3 regions of the Dokdonella aquatica genome follow, and region 2 is predicted to be linked to each of the others. Evidence: riboswitches for the same ligand, from Rfam matches in the RefSeq annotation. Region 2 holds a riboswitch; each other region holds the start of a gene.
The links. Region 2 has a riboswitch for cobalamin ahead of metE (5-methyltetrahydropteroyltriglutamate--homocysteine S-methyltransferase). Riboswitches for the same ligand answer to the same signal wherever they lie in the genome.
Positions count from the first base shown of each region.

Region 1 (7,407 bases), 1.2 Mb from region 2:
ACGCAGCAGGACTCGGCCGCGCTGGTCGACCTCGGCACGCCCGAGGTCGGCGACCTCGCCGCGCTCGGCGATCGCCGCCGCGACAACGCGCGTCTCGGCGAACCGCTCGAGATCGCGATGGCGCGCGACGTTGCCAAGCCCGAGATCGAACTCGACCTGCTCGACTGGGAGCCGCTCGCCGATGGTGGCGTCGGTGCACGCGTGCGGATCGTCTCCGAAGGCGCGGTGGCCTTGCGCGCCGCACTCGAGGTCACGAACCTGCGCACCGGGACGAGCCGCCTCTCGAGGGTCCCCGCGGACGGTATCGTGCTGCGCTTCCGTGGTGATGGCGGCGAGGTGTTCGAGGTGTCGGGTGCCGACATCGACGCGCAGGACACGACGTGGTCGCCGATCGTCGACGGCGAGGCGATGACGATCGAGATCGCCCTCGCGCCGGGCCGCTCGCCCGACCAGCTCGCGCTGCGCATTCCGCAGGTCTCGCACTTCGACCTCGCGCCGACCGCGACGCACGCGACGATGGGCGCCAAGATCGGCGAGAGCGACTACTGCGAGCGCGACATCGTCTGCCGCGCGAGCCCGAGCGCGTCGTTCCTGTCGACGTCCAAGGCCGTCGCGCGCATGGTGTTCACCAAGAGCGGCAGCTCGTACCTGTGCACGGGCACGCTGCTCAACAACTCGAACTCGCCCAAGCGCTACCTGTTCTGGACCGCGAGCCACTGCATCAACACGCAGACGGTCGCCAACACGCTGCAGACCTACTGGTTCTACGAGGCGACCACGTGCAACGGTTCCACCGTGAACCCGTCTGCGACGACGCGCACGGGCGGCGCGTTCCTGCGCCATTCGAACGCGACGCGTGACACCGCGCTGCTCGAGCTCAAGACGGCGCCGCCGTCGGGTTCGGTCTACGCGGGCTGGACGAGCGCCGCGATCGGCTCGACCGGCACGGCCATCGAAGGCATCCACCATCCGGCCGGCGACGTCAAGAAGTACTCGCTCGGTTCGGTCACCTCGACGAGCACGAGCCTGAGCGGCCTCGGTCCGTTCTACCGCGTGCAGTGGTCGCTGGGCGTCACCGAAGGCGGCTCGTCGGGCTCGGGCCTGTTCACGGTCTCGTCGGGCAACCTGCAGCTGCGCGGCGGCCTCTACGGCGGCAGCTCCTACTGCAGCGCGCCAACCGCGCCGGACTACTACTCGCGCTTCTCCGACGTGTACTCGAGCATCTCGTCGTACTTCTGACCTCGTGGTGTCACCACGCGCCGCCTTCTTGGGGAGGCGGCGCGTGGGGTTTTCGTTTCGATGCAACCGGCTTTAACGTAGCGCGCCGTAACCTGTCCTGACGTCATCCCGGCGAAAGCCGGGATCCCCTCAAGCATCGAATCGTGTGGACGCGTCGAGCGAGCACGACACCTCTGGACGTGATCGCGGTGTTGATGCGCAGCGCGCGTTGCAGCGCTCTAGGGGATCCCGGCTTTCGCCGGGATGACGCCTCGCGGGAGGGGATGCATCACGGGATGCGCAACGGCCATCGAACAGCCAGGCGGGTCAGCGCACCATTCCGGCGACACGCGTCGCCTCAGCGACGCAGACTCACACCCCCAGCGGCGACACCTGCGCCGGCGTGCCGTGCGCATCGAGCGCGATCATGACAAAGCGTCCGCGCGTGCACAGGCGGCGGTCGCCGCTGAGCACGTCCTCGGCGATGAGGTCGACGTCGACCTGCATCGAGCTGCGGCCGACCTCGACGACGCGCGCGACGAGTTCGACGAGCTGGCCCTGGCGCACCGGCACCTTGAAGTCGACCTGCTCGGAACGTCCGGTCACGACCGTGCGGCGCGCGTAACGCGAGGCCGCGACGAAGGCCGCCTTGTCCATCCATGCGAGCGCCTGGCCGCCGAACAGCGTGCCGAGGTGGTTGGTGTGGTCCGGGAACACGATCTCGAGCAGCACCGCTTCGGTCGGCGGCAGCACGACCGGCACCGAGGTCGTCGCCGGCGCCTTCACGCGCGCCTTCGCGACCTTGCGAACGGCCGTCTTGCGGGCCGCCGACTCAGAACGCTTCATCGAACGCCACTTCACCCTGCACGCCGACCTGGTAGGCCGAGACGCGACGCTCGAAGAAGTTGGTCACTTCCTGCACGTCCTGCAGGTCCATGAACGCGAACGGGTTGCGCGCGCCGTAGTGGCGCGGCATGCCGAGCTGCACGAAGCGCTGGTCGGCGCAGTACTCGAGGTACTCGCGCATCTCGCGCGCCGAGATGCCGGCGACGCCGCCCGAGAGCACGTCCTCGGCGAACTGCATCTCGCAGCCGATCGCCTCGTCGAGCATCTGCACGACCTGCTCCTGCATGCGCGCGTCGAACAGGTCGGGCTCCTCCTCGCGCACGGTGCGGATCGTCGCGAAAGCGAACGCCATGTGGCAGCTCTCGTCGCGGAACACCCAGTTGGTGCCCGAGGCGAGGCCGTGCAGCAGGCCGCGCGAACGCAGGAAGTAGACGTAGGCGAACGCGGCGAAGAAGAACAGGCCTTCGATGCACGCGGCGAAGCAGATCAGGTTGAGCAGGAACTCGCGACGCTGCTCGCGCGTCTCGACGCGATCGAGCTTCTGGATCGAGTCGATCCACTTGAAGCAGAAGTCGGCCTTGGCGCGGATCGACGGGATGTTCTCGATCGCCGCGAACGCCTTGTTGCGCTCCTCGGGATCGGGCAGGTAGGTGTCGAGCAGCGTGAGATAGAACTGCACGTGCAGCGCCTCCTCGTAGAGCTGGCGCGACAGGTACATGCGCGCCTCGGGCGCGTTGATGTGCTTGTAGAGGTTGAGCACGAGGTTGTTCGACACGATCGAGTCGCCGGTCGCGAAGAACGCAATGAGGCGATGGATCAGGTGGCGGTCGGCCGCCGACATCTTCGACTTGAGGTCGTTGATGTCGGGTGCGAAGTCGACCTCGTCGACGGTCCACGTGTTCTTGATCGCGTTGCGGTACATCTCGAAGAACTCGGGGTAGCGCATCGGCCGGAGCGTGAGCTCGAAGCCGGGGTCGAGGAGATGCTGCTTGCGGATCGGAGGCTGGGTGGACATGGCGTTCACTCGTGGGTGGTGCGCGGCCGGGCGGTCGCTGTTGGCTTCGTCATTCCGGCGAAGGCCGGAATCCAGTGGCTTTCAATCGGGTATACGCATGGACATCGGAAGGAGCGCGCCATGAGGGATCACGTGCCGTGCGTCTACATCCTCGCCAGCCGGCGGAACGGCACGCTGTATGTCGGCGTGACGTCCGATCTTGCCGGGCGCATCTGGCAGCATCGCAACGAGGTCGTGGACGGCTTCAGTCGGCGACATCACGTGCATCTCCTCGTGTGGCTCGAAGTCCACGACGCCATGGAGTCGGCGATCCAGCGCGAGAAGGCGATCAAGTCGTGGCGTCGCGCATGGAAGATCCGCCTCATCGAAAACATGAACCCGTACTGGCGTGATCTGTACACGGAGATCCTCGGTTGACGGAAGGCGCTGGATCCCGGCCTTCGCCGGGATGACAGACCTTCCATCGAGGTCCGACCGATGTCCTGTCTGTCGCGCCTTCTCACCGCGCCCTCTTCACTGAAGAAACCGGATGACCGGCGCTTTGCAGTGTTGTGAAGCGCCTCCGGCCTTCGCCGGATGGCGAGCAGCGAGTCCAGATCTGCACGGCCTCCATGGCCGTCGTACTTTCATGGACGTCATACCTGACATCGGGTCACCCCGGCGCAGGCTAGGGTCCAGCGACTTCGAACGGCCAACCTACTGACACGCCTCGCAATACTCCGGATTCTCGAGCGAGCAGAACACCGCGCTCGTGGCTTCCTCGACCGTCGGCGCGGCGGGTGCCGGCGTCGGGGCGATGCTCGCGGTGCTGCCGACCGTGGTCTTGGCGATCTTCGTGGCCGGGCGCGAACGCAGGTAGTAGGTCGTCTTCACGCCGGCCTTCCACGCGTACATGTACATCGACGACAGGCGCCCGATGTTCGGGTTCTCCTGGAACAGGTTCAGCGAGGCGCTCTGGTCGATGTACGCGCCGCGCGCGGCGGCGTGGTCGATGAGCACCTTCTGAGGCAGTTCCCACACCGTGCGGTAGATGTCGCGCAGGCGCTGCGGGACCGCCGCGATGCCCTGGATCGAGCCTTCGGCGAGCTTGATCTCGTCGCGCACGGCGTCGGTCCACAGGCCGAGCGACTTGAGTTCCTCGACGAGGTAGCGGTTGACGACGAGGAAGTCGCCCGACAGCGTCTCACGCTTGAACAGGTTCGACACCATCGGCTCGATGCACTCGTAGCAGCCCGCGATCGAGGCGATCGTCGCGGTCGGCGCGATCGCGACGAGCAGCGAGTTGCGCAGGCCGCCCGTGCGCACGCGCTCGCGCAGCTGGTTCCAGCGCTCGGCCGGAATCGTCTGGCGCGACTGCGGCCAGTAGTCGAACTGCAGCTCGCCGTTGGCGGCGCGCGTCTCGGCGAAGCCCGGGTGCGCGCCGAACTGGTCGGCGAGTTCGCAGCTCTGGGTCAGCGCGTGGAAGTAGATCTCCTCGGCGATCTGCGCCGACAGCGCCTGTGCCTCGACCGATTCGAACGGCATGCGCAGCTGGAAGAACACGTCCTGCAGGCCCATGACGCCGAGGCCGACCGGGCGCCACTTGCGGTTGGCCGTGGCGGCCGTGCCGATCGGGTAGAAGTTGAGGTCGATGACGCGGTCGAGCTGGCGCACGGCCGTGGCGACGGTCGACGCGAGCTTGTCGAAATCGAACGCACCGTCGACGACGTGGCGCGCGAGATTGATCGAGCCGAGGTTGCACACGGCCGTCTCGCCCGACGAGGTGACCTCGAGGATCTCGGTGCACAGGTTGGACAGGTGCACGACGTTGCCGGCGAGCGCGGTCTGGTTCGAGGTCGCGTTGCTGCGGTCCTTGAACGTCATCCAGCCGTTGCCGGTCTGCGCGAGCGTGCGCAGCATGCGCGAGTAGAGCTCGCGCGCCTTGATCGTCTTGACCGCGAGGCCGTCGGCCTCGGCCTGGCGGTAGGCGGCCTCGAACGCAGGGCCCCACAGGTCGACGAAGTGCGGCGTCACCTTGGGATCGAACAGCGACCAGTCGGCGTCGGCCTCGACACGGCGCATGAACTCGTCGGGGATCCAGTTGGCGAGGTTGAGGTTGTGCGTGCGGCGCGCCTCGTCGCCGGTGTTGTCGCGCAGCTCGAGGAACTCCTCGATGTCGGCGTGCCAGGTCTCGAGGTAGACGCAGGCCGCGCCCTTGCGCTTGCCGCCCTGGTTCACGGCGGCGACGGATGCATCGAGCGTCTTGAGCCACGGCACGAGGCCGTTCGAGTGGCCGTTGGTGCCGCGGATCAGCGAGCCGCGCGAACGCACGCGCGAGTACGACAGGCCGATGCCGCCGGCGAACTTGCTGAGCTTGGCGACGTCGGCGTACTTGTCGTAGATGCTCTCGAGCGAATCCTCGGGCGAATCGAGCAGGAAGCACGACGACAGCTGCTCGTGCGCGGTGCCCGCGTTGAACAGGGTCGGCGAGCTCGCGATGTACTCGAGCGACGACAGCAGGCGGTACAGCTCGAGCGTCTCGGCGAGCGAACCGCCGCCGAGCGCGCAGGCGATGCGCATGAAGAAGTACTGCGGCGTCTCGATGACCTTGCGCAGCTCGGGGTGGCGCAGCAGGTAACGGTCGTAGACGGTGCGCAGGCCGAAGTACTCGAAGCGGCGCGTGGCCAGCGGATCGATCGCGTCGTTGAGCTTGCGCGCGTTGAGCGCGACGAACTCGCGCAGGCGCTCGTTGACGATGCCGACCTCGGCACCGCGCGCGACCGACTGCGAGAACGACTGGATCTCCTGGTTGGCCACTTCCTTGTCGACGTACGAGGACAGCAGGCGCGCGGCGAGGAAACCGTACTCGGGCTCCTCGGCGGTCAGCGCGGCCGAGGTGCGGATCGAGAGCTCGTCGAGCTCGCGCGTGGTCGCGCCGTCGTAGATGCCGCCGATCGTCTTGAGGGCGACGCGCATCGGATCGACCGCGTGCAGGCCTTCGGCGCTGCGCGTCACCGCGCGCACGATCTTGTTGAGGTCGACCGACTCGCTCGAGCCGTTGCGCTTGGTCACGCGCATCTGCGCCGGGCTGTGCGGCGGCGTGAGCGCGAAGCCGCTGCCGGCAGGCGCGGCGGGGACGGGTTTGCTGGCCGTCGCGGGCGCGACAGCGGTGGCGGGTTTCATCGGCAGTGCATCACTTGGCGTGGAATCGGAATCGATGGCGTGCGGTGCACGCGAATCGAGGGGGTGCATGGCGTTCCTCCGTGCCGGACCGAAGACCTGCTCCCGAGCGCAGGAAGGTTTCGGCACCGCGACCACGGAACGCGCCACGGGACGGCGGCCCGCACGGGGCTCCGTCCTGCGACGCGCTTCCCCGCGGAAGCGGCCACCTGCGCCGGACCCCGACTGTCCGCCTCCTCGATCTCGGATCGTGAGACGGTGCCTCGGGTACGACGTGCCGGCAGGTCTTCGGGCTCGTGGACACGTGGCCGTCGCCGGCCACACCTCGTCCTGCGCTTCCCAGGGCATGCCCCAGTGCGTGTGCAGGACTCGTTTCCACTTACCGCTGCGGGGCAGCTCCGGAATTGCACCGGATTCCCTTTTAACCACGCTGCGCCACGCGTTCGGCGTGTCGGCGGCGTGGACCGACCGGACACAAGCTATTGTGTCCACCCCGGCACGTCAACCGGATATTTTGGGTTTTTGGGCTTGATTTTTCGGGAACGCGATCGCGTCGCCGTTTCGCGTGGCGCGTTCAGGATCGACGCGTGCGACGTGGCTTCGGCGGCTCGGGTGACGCGTCGACGGCCGCCTCGGACGCGTGCGTCGGCGGCAGCGGCGGCGCCACGGCATCGAGCGCGTCGAGCATCGCGTCGACATCGGAACGACGCCCCATCGCGAACAGGCTGACCGCGGTGCGCGCGACCTGACGCGTGTCGTACCAGGCATAGGCGCCCACGCCGACCGCGCCGACCACGGGCAGCCAGCGCGAGAGGCCGCCGCCGACGAGACGGCGCGTGACACGCATGCCGATCGCGTGGGCGACACGCTCGAACACGCGCAGCGGCACGTCCTGCGCGATGAGCCGCCCACCGACGCGGATCACGAGATCGCGTACCGCCTGCGCGGCGGCGTGGCGGAACAGGCAGTACAGCATCTGCTCGCGCGTGAGGCGTGCGCTGACGCCGTAGACGCCGGCGATGTCGGCGACCATCTGCGCCTGGATGCGCCAGATCGCGAGCAGCTCGGGCACGATCGTGAGCCAGCCCAGCGGCCCCGGCGGCAACGCCAGCGTGCCGGCGGCGAGCGCGGCCTTCTGCGCGGCGGCCTTGGCGACGGCGCGTGCGCGC
Region 1 is NZ_CP197094.1:1,639,361-1,646,767, reverse strand. It holds gene ACQQ2N_RS07425 (trypsin-like serine peptidase) at 1-1,239, shown strand, start outside; gene ACQQ2N_RS07420 (acyl-CoA thioesterase) at 1,591-2,064, opposite strand; gene ACQQ2N_RS07415 (ribonucleotide-diphosphate reductase subunit beta) at 2,051-3,079, opposite strand; gene ACQQ2N_RS07410 (GIY-YIG nuclease family protein) at 3,200-3,496, shown strand; gene ACQQ2N_RS07405 (ribonucleoside-diphosphate reductase subunit alpha) at 3,776-6,241, opposite strand; cobalamin riboswitch at 6,501-6,722, opposite strand; gene ACQQ2N_RS07400 (hypothetical protein) at 6,813-7,407, opposite strand, start outside.
Region 1: linked by a shared signal. The riboswitch ahead of ACQQ2N_RS07405 (ribonucleoside-diphosphate reductase subunit alpha) and the one ahead of metE (5-methyltetrahydropteroyltriglutamate--homocysteine S-methyltransferase) in region 2 are both predicted to bind cobalamin.

Region 2 (7,407 bases):
CGGCGGCGGCTCGGGCCTGGCCTGCGTGAAGGCACTGCACGAGCGTGATCCGGACATCGTGATCGTCGTGCTGACCGGCTACGCGAGCATCGGCACCGCGGTCGAGGCGGTCAAGCTCGGTGCCCGCCACTACCTCGCCAAGCCGTCGAACACCGACGACATCGAGGCCGCGTTCGCGCGCACCGAGGGTGACACCGACGTCGAGGCGGCCACGCGCACGTCGTCGATCAAGACGCTCGAGTGGGAACACATCCACGGCGTGCTCGCCGAGAGCGACTTCAACATCTCCGAAGCCGCGCGGCGACTCGGCATGCATCGGCGCACGCTCGCGCGCAAGCTCGAGAAGCGCCGCGTGACGTGACGGCGCCGATGGGCGTCGGCGCCGCGGATCGACTCAGTACTTCGCGGGCGCGGTCGACGGCGTCTCGCCGTCCTTGAGCAGATAGCCCTCGACTTCCTTGCGCACGGTCTTCTCGAGTGCGCGCGGCTTCGGTCCCTTGCCCTCCTCGATCTCCGACGCGAGCTTGAACAGCGGCATGAAGAGCTGGCCCTGGTCCGGCGCGGCACGCAGCACGACCGGCTTGTCCGCGCCGAGCAGCGCGGCCCACTCGGCGCGCACGAGCTTCCACATCGGATCGGTGGCTTTCAGGTACGCATCGGCCGGCGTGAAGTCGTAGTCACGGATGCGCTCGTAGCGGTTGAAGCCGTACTCGCGCGCGAGGATCGGCTCCTCGGTGCGCGGCGTGCCGGCCGAGGCGAGCGCGACCTTGTGGTTGAACTGCTCGTGCACCCAGCCGGTCGGCACGATGACGTGGCGATTGGTGCCGGCGAGCACCTGGTAGTCCGAACGCACCGAGTACTCGCGACGCGGCAGCGGACGCCAGCCTTCCGGCGACTCCCATGCCGAGTAGCCCTTGGCGTGCTGCCAGCGCGCGACGTCGGCGTAGCGCGGCGAATCGTCGACCTGGTACACCGACTGCGACCACGCACCCTTCGCCGCCGCGGGATCCACGGCCTCGCGTTCCCAGGTCTGCGCACCGCGGTAGCGGAACACGTGCTTGGGTTCGTACTGCCAGTCCTGGCGCCAGTGCTTGGTCACGAACGGGCCCATCATCTTGCCGTCCTTGCCGATGATGCTCATGACCAGCATGTGCTGCAGCGAGATGAAGGTGCCGCGATCCTCGAGCACGACGACCTTCTCGGTGCCCCAGCTCTGGTACGGGCGCGACGGCTTGAAGCCCGGCGTGAAGCCGGCGACCTCGATGAAGTCGAAGCTCGCACGGTAACCGCCGGTCATCGCGAGGATCGCGCGGCGATCGCGCTCGAACGCGTCGATGCCGGGCTCCTGCAGCGAGCGCCAGCCTTCCGAAACCTCGGTGTCGAGCGTGATCGGGGTGCCACGCGTGGTGCCGCCGCGCGGCGCGAGCTCGCCGCCTTCGACGAACTGCCACGCGAACGTGTACTGGCGCGAGGCCGGTGCATCGGTGGCGGCCGAGGCAGGCGTCGGGTTCGGTGCTGAAGCAGGCGCGGCATCGGTGGTCTTTGCCGCGGCGGGCGCAGGGCCGACGGCGGCCAGCGGCATGGACACGAAGAGGCCGATGACGGCCGATACGGCGAGGGTACGGGAGATCAAGCGATCACTCCTTGCGAGGCAGGAAGCGCCGGCGCACGGCCGGTTGGCGGGTCGCCGAGGATAGACGCGAATCGTTCCCATTTCCATCCGGGCCCTACCCTGCCGTGAAGGCGAACACTCCCGCGACATCCGATGCTCCTTCGTCGATGCGAGAGTGCCACGGGGCGCATGCGGGACACGTGATCCACGCATCCCGCATGCGCTCCCGTCATCTCGTCGCCGGCCGGTCTCGCGGTGGCGACGTCCGCGTCACGCCGGGGTGTCCGAACGCAACGCCTTCGCCGCGGCCACCATCGCCACGAGCGCGGCACGCGTTTCCTTCCAGCCACGCGTCTTGAGCCCGCAATCCGGATTGACCCAGATCTGCCCGGCCTCGAGCACGTCGCGGGCCTTGTGCAGCAGCTCCGTCATCTCGCCCTGGTCGGGCACGCGCGGACTGTGGATGTCGTACACGCCGGGGCCGATCCCGTTCGGGTAGCGGAACCTGACGAAGGCATCGAGCAGCTCCATGCGCGAGCGCGAGGTCTCGATCGAGATGACGTCGGCATCCATCGCCGCGACCGCCTCGATGATGTCGTTGAACTCGGAGTAGCACATGTGCGTGTGGATCTGCGTGTCGTCGCGCACGCCGGACTGGGTGATGCGGAAGCTGTCGACGGCCCAGTCGAGGTAGGCCTTCCAGTCCGCGCGACGCAGCGGCAAGCCCTCGCGCAGCGCCGGCTCGTCGATCTGGATGATGCCGATGCCGGCGGCCTCGAGGTCGAGCACCTCGTCGCGCAGGGCGAGTGCGATCTGCCGGCACGTCCTCTCGCGCGGCTGGTCGTCGCGCACGAACGACCACTGCAGCACCGTCACGGGGCCCGTCAGCATGCCCTTCATCGGCCGCGGCGTGAGCGACTGCGCGTACTGCGACCAGCGCACGGTCATCGGTGCCGGACGCGCGACGTCGCCGTAGATGATCGGCGGCTTCACGCAGCGCGAGCCGTAGCTCTGCACCCACCCGTTCTTGGTGAAGGCGAAGCCGTCGAGCTGCTCGCCGAAATACTCGACCATGTCGTTGCGCTCGAACTCGCCGTGCACGAGCACGTCGATGTCGAGGGCCTCCTGCGCGCGCACGCATGCCTCGGTCTCGGCGGCGAGGAACGCGTCGTACTCGGCCTGCGAGCGCTTGCCGGACCTGAACGCCGCGCGCGCTTCACGCACCTCGCGCGTCTGCGGGAACGAGCCGATCGTGGTGGTCGGGTATGCCGGGAGTTTGAACCGCGCGCGTTGCTGCGTACGGCGCACCGTGTACGGTGACGGTCGCGCCGAGTCGGCGCCCTCGACCGACGCGAGGCGCGCGGCGACATCGTCGCGATGTACTTTCTTCGACGCACGGCGCGACGCAATGCGCTCGCGCGCGACCTCGAGCGAGCCTTGCGCCGACACCATGCCGTCGAGTGCATCGGCGAGGATGCGCAATTCCTCGATCTTCTGGCGCGCGAAGGCGAGCCAGCGCAGGACATCGGCGGGCAGCTGGTGCTCGAGCGTCGCATCGATCGGTGCGTGCAACAGCGAGCACGACGGCGCGACCTGCAGGCGTTCGCCACCACGCGCAGCATGCGCGCGACGTGCGAGCGCGAGCGCGCGGTCGAGGTCGGTGCGCCACACGTTGCGGCCATCGACGAGGCCGAGTGAGAGCGTCCACGTGGCCGGGATCGCCGCGAGCACCTCGTCGAGCTGCTGCGGCACACGCACGAGGTCGACATGCAGGCCGTCGACGGGCAGCGACGCGACGAGCGCGAGGTTGTCGCCGATCGCCCCGAAATACGTCGCGAGCAGCAGCTTCGGGCGCTTCACGTCGGCCAGCGCGGCGTAGGCGTCGCGGTAGGCGGCATGGTCGTCGCCGTCCTGGTCGAGCACGAGACAGGGCTCGTCGATCTGCACCCAGTCCGCGCCCGCATCGGCAAGCCTGCCGAGCAGTTCGGCGTAGGCTGCGACCAGCGCAGGCAGCAGGTCGAGGCGATCGCTGCCGTCGATGCTCTTGGACAGCAGCAGGAAGCTGACCGGTCCTAGCAGCACCGGACGCGCGCGCGCGCCGGCGTCGCGCGCCTCGAGGAACTCGGCGACGGGCTTGTCGCCACGCAAGCGGAAGGCTTGCCCGGCCTCGAGTTCGGGTACGAGGTAGTGGTAGTTCGTATCGAACCACTTGGTCATCTCGAGCGCGGGAAGATCGACGCCGTCCTGCTGCAGGCCGCGCGCCATCGCGAAGTAGCCCTGCAACGGGTCGGCATCGGCGAGCGCGCAGTAGCGCTGCGGGATCGCGTCGAACAGGAAGGCCGTGTCGAGCACGTGGTCGTACAGCGAGAAGTCGTTGCACGGCACGATGTCGGCGCCGGCTGCGTGCTGCAGCTGCCAGTGCCGGTGGCGCAAGGCCTTGGCCTGCATCTGCAGTGCACTCGCGTCGGCATCCCCGCGCCAGTAGGCCTCGACGGCCTGCTTGAGTTCACGTCGGATCCCGATGCGCGGGAAGCCGAGGTTGATCGCTTGGGTCATGGTGTGGTCCTCGATTCGTCATGAATGGAGGAACGAAGGAAAGGCGTCGGCCGACCGCCTGCGCAGCCGTCGTCACCCGCGACCTTCGCCCCCTCGGGCGAACCGGCACTCGCGGGCACGCGTGCGCACGCACGCCTCCGCATGGAGGCGCGGCATGCCCACCGCCTCCCACGGGCGCCAGGTCAGGCAGGGATCGCTCCCTGGCCGAGGCAGGTCTTCGGGCTCGTGGACGTGGTGCATGCGCACGCACCGCCTACTGTCCGCCGCTTCCCGGTCCTCGCGGACCAGTGCTGTTGGCGAAGGTCGTTTCCACACACCGCTGCGGGGCAGCGCCGGATTTGGCATGGGCCGTACCGGCTTCCCTTTTAAATTCATCCCTTCATGCAGATGAAGAGATGAATACCTTGGCGTGCGCATGCTGGACCGTTTGCGGCCGCCGGTCAAGGACGATGCCGGCCGGGTGCGACCGTCGGTCACGTCCCTCGCGACGATGCCGGTGATGTCATCGGGGGATCCCTTCACCCACGACATCGATGAAACCCACCACGCTGAACGCGGCGATCGCCGCGATCCTGTTGCATGCCTCTCCCGTATCGGCTGCAGATGCGGTCGACGACGACACCGGTGCCGTGTTCGAGCCTGTCGTCGTGATCGCGGTCGCACCGCGCACGCCGCTCGTGTTCGAGACCGATCCCAAGCTGCCGCGTCAGCCCGTGCCCGCGAGCGACGGCGCCGACTACCTCAAGACGGTTCCCGGCTTCACGGCGATCCGCAATGGCGGCACCAACGGTGATCCGGTGCTGCGCGGCATGTTCGGTTCGCGCCTCAACCTGATGTCCAACGACGGCACGATGCTCGGCGCGTGCCCCGCTCGCATGGACAACCCGCTCTCGTACGTCGCACCCGAGACGTTCGATGCGCTCACCGTCATCAAGGGGCCGCAGTCGGTGATCTGGGGGCCCGGCGCTTCGGCAGGCACCGTGCGCTTCGAACGACGTACCGCGCGCTTCGACGAACCCGGATGGCGTACCGACGCGAGCGTGCTCGCGGGCTCGTGGGGACGCCACGACGAGGTGCTCGACGTCGCCGCCGGTGCGCCACGCGGCTTCGTGCGCATGACCGCGAACCGTTCCGAGCAGGGCGACTACGACGACGGCGCCGGACGCCGCGTGCCATCGGCCTGGAAGAAGTGGAACGCCGACGTCGAAGCCGGCTGGACGCCCGACGCTGACACGCGCCTCGTCGCGACGCTCGGCCGCGGCGACGGCGAGGCGCGTTACGCGGGTCGCGGCATGGACGGCTCGCAGTTCGAACGCGAGAGCGCCGGCCTGCGCTTCGAGAAGACGCACCTCGGCGGCGTGCTGGATGCGATCGAGGCGAGCGCCTACCTCAACCATGCCGACCATGTCATGGACAACTACAGCCTGCGCGATCCGGACCCGACCGGCGCGATGCCGATGCCGATGGCGGCGAATGTCGACCGCACGACGCAAGGCGCACGCCTCGCGACCACATGGCGCTGGCGCGACGCGAGCCTAGTCACCGGCCTCGACCAGCAGACCAATCGCCATCGCAACCGCAGCGGCATGGGCGTCGGCACGTACACCGCGGAGCCGTGGGTTCCCGATGCGCGCTTCACGAACCTCGGCGCGTTCGGCGAGCTCACGTGGACCCTCTCGACACGCGACCGCCTCGTCGCGGGACTGCGTGCCGACCGCGCGACCGTCGAGGACCGTCGTCGCGACAGCGGCAGCATGATGCCGATGCCCAACCCGACGTTCGGCGTCACGCGCCGCGACACGCTCGTCTCGGGCTTCGCGCGCGTCGAGCGCGAGCTGTCCGCCGTGCCGTCGACGACCGTGTACGCCGGCATCGGCCGCGTCGAGCGCTTTCCCGACTACTGGGAACTGTTCTCCGCCGACGCGGCGGCGATGGATGCGGCCAACGCGTTCGCGTCGGTACGGCCCGAGGTCACGACCCAGCTCGACGTCGGCACGCAGTTCGAGGGCGAGGCGATCCGCGCGTGGGCCTCGCTGTACGCGGGACGCATCGACGACTACATCCTGTTCCGCTACAACGAAGGCGGCATGATGGGCCGACGTCGCAGGTCACGAACATCGATGCGCGTACATGGGGTGGTGAACTCGGCGCGACGTGGCGGTTCGCGCCGTCGTGGAAACTCGATGCCTCCGTCGCGCACGCGCGCGGCAATAACCGCAGCGACGATCGCGCGCTGCCGCAGATGCCGCCGCTCGAAGGGCGGTTCGCCGTCGCGTGGGACGCACGCGCGTGGTCGTTCGGTGCGCTCTGGCGCGTGGTCGCCGGGCAGGACCATGTGCGCGCGACGACGGCAACGTCGTCGGTCGTGATCTCGGCCCTAGCGCGGGCTTCGGCGTGTTCGCGCTCAACGCGGGCTACCGCTTCAGTGATACGACACGCCTCAGCGCCGGCGTCGACAACGCCTTCGACCGTACCTACGCCGAGCATCTCAATCTCGCCGGCAATGCGGCATTCGGCTATCCGGCCGATCCCGTGCGCATCCACGAACCCGGACGCACGCTGTGGGCGAAGCTCGACGTGAGGTTGTGATGCGGGACGAGACACGGCAATACGCCACGCTTGTCCAATCCGACCCGACGCTGAACGCGATGCGCGCATACCGCAGGGGTTCATCACGGCGCGCCTAGCGTGTACTCCGGGATCAGGGAACGCGCGGAGGCACGCCATGCCACGTCACGACACTCGCTTCGCCGGAGGTTTCCTCGCGGCACTCGTGCTGGCCTGCGCGGCCGTCGGCGCGATGGCGACGACCGTCACGCCGAGGACGTCGTCCGACGCCGCCGGCGATGCGGCCTTCATCGCCGACACGGCCCGAGCCGCGACGACGCTGCGCATGATGGGGCAGCTCGCGATGCAGGAAGGCGACGACGAAGCGATCCGTGCCTGGGGCCGTGGCCTCGCCGACGAGCACGACGCGTTCCTCGCCCAGCTGACGGCCGCCGCGAGACCCGGCACACCCGAGCTTCCGACAACGGTGTCGACACGCCAGCAGGACACACTCGTCGAGCTGTCGCAATGGCGCAGCCACTGGTTCGACCGTCGGGTGGTCGCGGCAGCGATCGAGGAGCAGCTCGCGCTGCTGTCGGCGTTGCAGGCACGCCTCGGCACACGCGGCGACCGTACCGGCGACGCCTTCGACGATCTCGCCGAAGCCTATGTCGACCGACTCCACACACACG
Region 2 is NZ_CP197094.1:452,811-460,217, forward strand. It holds gene ACQQ2N_RS01870 (response regulator transcription factor) at 1-361, shown strand, start outside; gene ACQQ2N_RS01875 (DUF6607 family protein) at 395-1,633, opposite strand; gene metE (5-methyltetrahydropteroyltriglutamate--homocysteine S-methyltransferase) at 1,883-4,168, opposite strand; cobalamin riboswitch at 4,360-4,590, opposite strand; partial or broken gene ACQQ2N_RS01885 (TonB-dependent copper receptor) at 4,702-6,757, shown strand; gene ACQQ2N_RS01890 (DUF4142 domain-containing protein) at 6,894-7,407, shown strand, end outside.

Region 3 (7,407 bases), 1.6 Mb from region 2:
GTGTGTCGAGCAGTTGCCGCCCGAGTTGTTCGACGTGCCCGTCGAAGGCTCGCTGCGCACGCAGCTGCACGTGATCGCGCGCGCGTTCTTCGGCCTCATCGTCAGCGAGGAGTCGATCGCGCTGCACCGCCTGCTCACGGCCGGCACGGGCAGTTCGCAGAAGCTTGCGCAGGTGTTCTGGGAAGCCGGGCCGCAGGTCGTGCAGCGCGTGTTCGGCGACCTGCTGCGCCGCGAGATCGCGGCCGGGCATCTCGAGATCCCTGATGTCGAGCGCGCCTCGTCGCAGTTCTTCTGCCTGCTCAAGGGCGAGCTGCACGCGCGCCTGCTGTGCGGTTGCTGCGGCGGGCCGTTCGGCGAGGCCGAGATCGAAGCGCACCTCGGCGCCACCGTGGACATGTTCCTGCGCGCCTACGCGACGCGCGGCTGACCGGCGTCCTTCGCCCTAGTCGGCGAGGTCGCCGAGCCAGGATTCGACGACCGCGCGATCGTGCGGGGCGATGTCGATGAACTGGAAGCCGATCCAGTACTGGCCGGGCACGTTCGCGGGCTCGCTCCACTGTTCGTGCACGCCGACCTCGAGCGCATGCGGTCGGCCGTCGGCGTCGGTGAGCTCGAACGTGAGCTGGAACAGCGCGTTGTCCATCACCGCGCGGTTGCAGACGAGCAGCATGCCGTCGGCCGACAGGTTGCCGATGCGGCCGAACGGTTCTTCGGTCATCGCGTTCGTGACGGGGATCGTCACGTAGGCGGTCTTGCGCGGCGAGCGGCGGTGTTCGTTCATCGCAGGCCCCTCACGCGGGCATCGCGTTGCCGGGATGCCCGGCGAACTGCTGCAGCGTGCCCATGATGGCCTTCCAGGCACGGTCGATCATGCTCTCGCCCTCGGCGTTGTAGAGCTTCACCTGGCCGCGTACGAGGTCGCGCGCGAGCTGGTCCATCGAGCGTTCCTCGGCGCGCGCGCCGCGCTGGTTCACGAACAGGCAGCGCCCCGTGACGGTCGAGAACCACGCGAGCTTGCGGCGCACCGTGGCGCCCTGCTGGTTGGTGACGAACTCGAACCACGTGCCGAACGGCAGCGATCGGATGCGCTGCAGCATGCGCTGCTCCTCCGCGGTCAGCGGTGCGGGTGCGACCTTCTCGGCCGGCTCGGCCGGCTCGTGCGTGGCACCGTCGACGCCGAGGCGAGGCTTGCTCTTGAGCGTGAAGGCGAGCTCGGTGTGGCTGGTCTTCTTCTCGCCGGCAGTCCCGCCCGGATCGAACAGCTTGCCGACCACGCCGTCGACCTCCTCGGCGTGCAGGCCGACCTGCACGAGGCCGTTACGCACCTCGTCGCGCAGCGCGGCGTCGACGCGAGAGGCGGCATCGCCCTCGCCGAGCTTGAGCAGCTGGTCGGCGACGGCGAGGCGACGACGATACGCCTGGCTCTCCTCGCCCTGGCGCAGCAGCGTGAGCGCAAGGACATCGGTCCACGCCTGTTCGAGCACCGCGCGCACCATCGGCGGCACCTTGCCCGACCGTGACAGCAGCCGCGTGATCGCGCCGTTGGCGCGCTCGCGGGCGAGATCGAGCTTCTCGCGGCCCTTGGCGGCATCGATGTGGCGGCGCTCGGCCATCTCGGCACGGCGCGTGAGCTGGGCGACGTGGCGACCGAGGTCGCCGACGAGGTTCTCGATCAGCGACACGTCGCCGTCGAACTCGTTCGTCACGCGGTCGACGAGCGAGGTCATCTTGTCGGCGAAGCCGCGGTCGCCGTCGTCGTCACCCATCCACAGCGTGCCGGCCTCGGCCACGCTGTTGAGCAGCACGCGCGCGGGATGCTCGCGGTTGGTGAAGAACGTCTTGTCGCCGAGCGCCGTGCGCAGCACGGGTACCTGCAGCCGCGACATCAACGACTGCGCGGCCGCGCCCTGCGTGCCGAGGCTCTGCGCGATGTAGTCGAACAGCATGCCGACGAGGTCGATCGTGTCGGAATCCTCCTCGGCCAGGACCGGTGCGCGCCCTTGCGGACTGTGCGCGCGCAGCTGGTTGAGGAGGTCGTGCTTGAGATGGCCCGGCGCCCGTCCGCGCGGATCGCCGATCGAGCCGGCGGGACGCTTCTGCAGCGTGTCGAGCACGCTGCGCAGGTCGTCGCGCGTGGCGAGGTAGGACGCGGCCGGAGCCGTGTTCGTCACGCCGAGGCTGCGGCGACGCTCGGCGAGCAGCTGGCGCAGGGTGGAGAACAGCACGGCGTCGCGCTGGGCGGCGAGATCGGCCGAACCGGGGGGCGGTGGCGACGGCGCGGGATCATGCGCGGCAGGCGACGCCGTGGCGTCGCGAGGGGAGTCCGCCCGCGGATTCGCCGTGCCGGTTCCCGCTTGCGCCGCCGCCTGCGGTGTCGCCGCGTCGTCGTCGGGTGACGGCGATGCCTTCGCTTCGGATGCCTTCTGCTCGGCCTTGGCCTGCGGGTCTGCCGCCTTCTGGGGCACGTGCCGCTGCACGCGCGGCTGCAGGTTCGCGAGCACGCGCTGGTCGGAGAGGTACTGGTTGCAGGCCTCGTAGAACGTGCCGACCTGGCCCATGACGACGCGGTCGAAGGCCTGGAAGACGAGGATGCGGTCGTTGACCCCGATGTCGACGGCCTCGATCGCGTAGCGCATGGCCTCGACGAGCGCGAACGGCGCGAGTGGCATGTCCTCCGCGTCGAACGCGGGGCGGCCCGCCATCACGCCGAGGCGGTGGCCGAGCATGTGCAGCGCCTGGGTATGGCGGATCTCGCTCTTGCTCGCGATGTCCTGCATCGCGAGCGACACCTCGAGATCGCTAGAGTCGACGAGTTCGAGCTTGGTCGGTGACGACGCACGCGTCGTCGGGGTGCTGTCACGCAGCGACGCGATCTCGTCGAGCTGGGCGAGGCGCGTCTCGAGGTGCACGAGGAAGCGCGGCATGATATCGGCCTTGCCGCGCTTGATCGCGCGGATCGACTCGAACATGCGTGCCTGTTGCTCGTTGGTATGGGCCCGATCGGCCTGCTTGAAGAGATGCTGCTCGATTTCGTCGAACAGCAGCGACAAGGCGGTGTCGAAGAAGGCCGTGCGTGCGAGCAGACCCTCGAGAAGGGCGCGCACCCGGCGCGGAAACGTGCGCTCGGCCACGCGCACGACGCGCAGAGCGCCATCCTGCGATCCCGTCCCTCTGGCCATCCGGTCCACGGCGTCTCCCCGTCCGCGTGCCTCGGCATTCTGGCACGGCCGCGAGGGGGCGAACAGGCCCGATCCGCCGCACCGGGAAGGCGCGGCGGATCGGGGGCGTCACTTTGCGGGCGACCAGGTCACTTCGACGAAACCGGTGCGGCCCGGCGTGTTGTAGCCGTAAGCGAGCTCGTAGTCGCGATCGGTCACGTTCTCGACGCGCGCGGCGAGCGACCAGTCCGCGGCGAGGCGCCACGTCGTGCGCAGGTTGAGCAGCGTGTAGCTCGACAGGTCGATGCCGCCGACGTCGTCGCGGCTGCCGGCATGCAGGACTTCGGCGCCGACCGTGCCCGCATCGCCCAGGCGGTAGTCGGCGACGGCAGACACCTTCTGCTTCGTGCGGCGCAGCAGCATGGTGTCGGTGTCCTCGTTGCGCGGATCCTGCCAGGTGAACGTCGCGCCGAGGTTCCAGTCGCCGAAGCGGCCGTCGTAGGCGAGCTCGCTGCCGCGGATCTTCGCGCGGGCGACGTTCTCGGCCTGGAAGTCGACACCCGTGAAGCTGATCAGGTTGCGCACGCGGTTCGAGAACACGTTGACCTTGAAGCGCTGTCCCTCGGCGGGCGTGAACTCGACGCCGATCTCGGCATTGCGCGACTTCTCGGGATCGAGCTCGGGATTGCCGGCATAGAAGCCACCGAAGCCCGGCGAGAACTGCTCGTTGAGCGTCGGCGCACGGAAGCCCTGGCCGTAGCTCGCGTAGGCACGGGCGGCGTCGCCGAAACGCCAGCCGAGCGCCCCCGATCCCGTCGTCGCGTTGCCGAACTCGCTGTTGTCGTCGTGGCGCACCGAAAGGTCGGTGTCGATCGCGCCGAAGCTGCCGATCCAGCCGAGGTGCAGGCCGGTGTTGTCGCGCTTCTCGACGTAGCTGCCGCGGTTGTCGCCTTCCTCGCGCACGTGGTCGATGCCGGCGACGATGCGCTGGTTCCCGGCGATCGCGACGTCGTGGCGCCAGCCGATGCTGTCGCGGCGGCTGCGGTAAAGCGAGAAATAGGCCGGCGTCTCGTAGTCCTCGCGCGTGTTGCCGAGCTGCAGGCGGTGCTGCCACTGTGCGCCGAGCGCGCCCTCGAGCACGCCGCTGATCACCTGCTGCGTGAAGCTCGAGTCGCCGCCGGCGAACTCGACGTCGCCTTCGCTGCGCGTGATCGAGCCCGACAGCGTCTGCGTGCCGAGGCGCGCATCGCCGCCAACCGTCGCGTAGTGGTTCTCGAAACCGTGGTCCCTGGGCTCGTAGCCGAAGCCGTTCTCGTTCTGGCTCGGGAAACCGTCGGTCGCGCGCCAGCCGAACTGCACGGCGAAACCGCCGGCGTCGCCGCGCGCGCCGTAGCCGGCGGTCGCCTTGCGGTCGTTGTCGCTGCCGTAGCCGAGGCTCACGCGCGCGCCGTCGAGCTTGCGCGTGAAGATCTGGATCACGCCGCCGATCGCGTCGGAGCCCCAGTAGCTCGCGCGTGGGCCGCGCACGATCTCGATGCGCTCGATCGTGTCGAGCGGAAGCGCTTCCCACGTGAAGGCGCCGGTGCCGAGTGCGGCGGCGCGCACGCCGTCGACGAGCACGAGCACGTGGTTGCTGTTGGTGCCGCGCAGGAACACCGAGGTCTGGCTGCCCGGGCCGCCCGTGCGCGCGATGTCCACACCGGCCTGCAGGCGCAGCAGATCGCTGGTGTCGCGCGCGACGCTGGCGTCGATGTCCTGGCGCGTGATGATGCTGACGTCGGCGAGCACGGTGTCGACGGTCTGCGACACGCCCGAAGCGGTCACGACCACTTCGGGCTGCTCGGTGGCCTCGAAAGCCGAGGCGGGCGCCGCGAACGCGGCGAGGATCGAAACGGAAAGCAGGGAAGGACGGAACATGGGGTTTCTCCGGTACGCGCACCCGCGACACCAGGCGCGCACGGAGGAACGGGCGGACGAAGCCGGGCTTCGTGCCATCCGGTCCGTCGCCCGCCGCGACGCCTGGAACTGTGGACGTCGTCGACGTCCGCCACGGGCCGGTCTCCGGGCTTGCAAGCGATGCCTTGCGGCATCGACCCGGTCGCCTTCCCGTGCTCGGCACAGTGGCGTTTCGACCAGGCTTGGCTTGCCTACCGTTGCGGGGGCAGCGCCGGAATGGAAGGTGCGGGCGATCGTCGCCCGAAGCAGTCTTCGCACCGGCTTCCCGTTTCACCCCGACGTCATGGACGGCAGGGCACCTGCGGCGGCGCGGAGTGTAGGTGCCGCCCGGGGTGCCCGCAAGCGAAGGGGGATCGGAGGCGCGTCATCGCGCCGCAGGCCGTCAGTCGCTGTCGCGGCGCGTCGACACGCCGACGAGCTCCTCGTCCTCGCCGACCTGCACGTGCACCTCGATCGGGCGACAGCAGATCGCGCAGTCCTCGACGTAGGCCTGCGAGCCGGCCGAGCAATCCACGCTGGTCTCGAAGCCTTCGCCGCAATACGGGCAATGCACGACGACGAACTCAAGCATGCTCGCGCTCCGGCAGGAACAGGCCGATCACGTCGTTGAGCAGGCGCTGGCCCTCGTCCGTCGTGCGCAGCACGGCCTCGTCGCGTGAGATCCAGCCGCGTGCCGTCGCCTCGCCGAGCGCGTCGGCGAGGGCGGTGTCGTCGAGGCCCGTGCGCGCGGCGAAGTCCGCGCGCGGCACGCCGTCGACGAGGCGCAGCGCATTCATCATGTACTCGAACGGCAGGTCGGCCGATGCGAGTGACGTGTCGCTGGCGATTCGTCGCGCCGTCGCCGCGTGTTCGAGATAGGCGCGCGGCGTGCGCTGCTTGGCGCGTCGCGTGATCGTGCCGGCCGCGGCATCGGTGAGCTTGCCGTGCGCGCCCGCGCCGATGCCGAGGTAGTCGCCGAAGCGCCAGTAGTTGAGGTTGTGCGCGGCGCGCCGGCCCGGGCGTGCGTAGGCCGAGACTTCGTACTGCGCGTAACCCGCCTCGGCCAGGCGCTGCTGGCAGTGCTCCTGCATGTCCCAGGCGGCGTCGCTGTCGGGCAGTGGCGGCGGTCGCGACGCGAACAGCGTGTTCGGTTCGAGCGTGAGCTGGTAGTGCGAAAGGTGTTCGGGCGCGAGCGCGAGCGCGCGCTCGACGTCGGCGAGCGCGCCGTCGAGATCCTGCGTCGGCAGCGCGTACATGAGGTCGAGGTTGAGGTTGTCGATGCCGGCGTCGCGCGCCTCGCCGATCGCGCGGGCGGCGTCGTCGGCCGAATGGATGCGGCCGAGCCGGCGCAGCTTGTCGTCGTCGAAGCTCTGCACGCCGAAACTCACGCGGTTGACACCCGCGCTCCGGTAGCCGTCGAAGCGGCCGTGCTCGATCGTGCCGGGATTGGCCTCGAGGGTGATCTCGATGCCGGGCGCGAAGCCGAGGCGCCGCTCGGCGCCGTCGAGGATGCGGCCGATCGAGGCCGGCGAGAACAGGCTCGGCGTGCCGCCGCCGAAGAACACGCTCGCGAGCGGGCGGCCATGCGACGCCGCGCCGAAATCCGCGAGGTCGCCGTCGAGGTCGGCCAGCAGCGCGTCGACATAGGCGTCCTGCGGAATGCCGTCGCGAACCGCGTGCGAGTTGAAATCGCAGTACGGGCACTTCTTCACGCACCACGGGATGTGCACGTAGAGCGACAGCGGTGGTGCGGTCAGCGGCATGGGATCACAGCATGGTGGCGCGTCGGCGGCCCGGCAAGGCACGCGGCGGCTTCAGGCGAGCCGCCCCTCCGCGGGCCAGAGGGCGCGCAGCCGCTGCAGCGCCTGGCCGCGATGGCTGATCGCGTTCTTGTCGGCGGGGTCGAGTTCGGCCGCGCTGAGGCCGCTGGCCGTATCGAGGAACACCGGATCGTAGCCGTGCCCGCCGGCGCCGCGCGGGGCGTCGAGGATCGCGCCGCGCCAGCGCCCTTCGGCGACCAGCGGGGCCGGATCGTCGGCGCTGCGCAGCAGGGCGAGCACGCAATGGAAGTGCGCGCCGCGCCGGTCGTCGGAAACGCCGTGCAGCGCGAGCAGCAGCTTGGCGATGTTGGCCGCGTTGTCGCCATGGCCGCCGGCGTAGCGCGCCGACAGCAGTCCCGGTGCGCCGCCGAGCGCGTCCACGCACAGGCCCGAATCGTCGGCGAGCGCGGGCAGCCCGCTCAGGGCGGCCGCGTGGCGTGCCTTGAGGATCGCGTTCTCGACGAACGTGAGACCGGTCTCCTCGGCATCGCCGA
Region 3 is NZ_CP197094.1:2,060,012-2,067,418, forward strand. It holds gene ACQQ2N_RS09075 (TetR/AcrR family transcriptional regulator) at 1-427, shown strand, start outside; gene ACQQ2N_RS09080 (PilZ domain-containing protein) at 443-781, opposite strand; gene ACQQ2N_RS09085 (DUF1631 domain-containing protein) at 792-3,104, opposite strand; gene ACQQ2N_RS09090 (TonB-dependent receptor domain-containing protein) at 3,288-5,075, opposite strand; cobalamin riboswitch at 5,194-5,432, opposite strand; gene ACQQ2N_RS09095 (CPXCG motif-containing cysteine-rich protein) at 5,497-5,685, opposite strand; gene hemW (radical SAM family heme chaperone HemW) at 5,678-6,856, opposite strand; gene rdgB (RdgB/HAM1 family non-canonical purine NTP pyrophosphatase) at 6,908-7,407, opposite strand, start outside.
Region 3: linked by a shared signal. The riboswitch ahead of ACQQ2N_RS09090 (TonB-dependent receptor domain-containing protein) and the one ahead of metE (5-methyltetrahydropteroyltriglutamate--homocysteine S-methyltransferase) in region 2 are both predicted to bind cobalamin.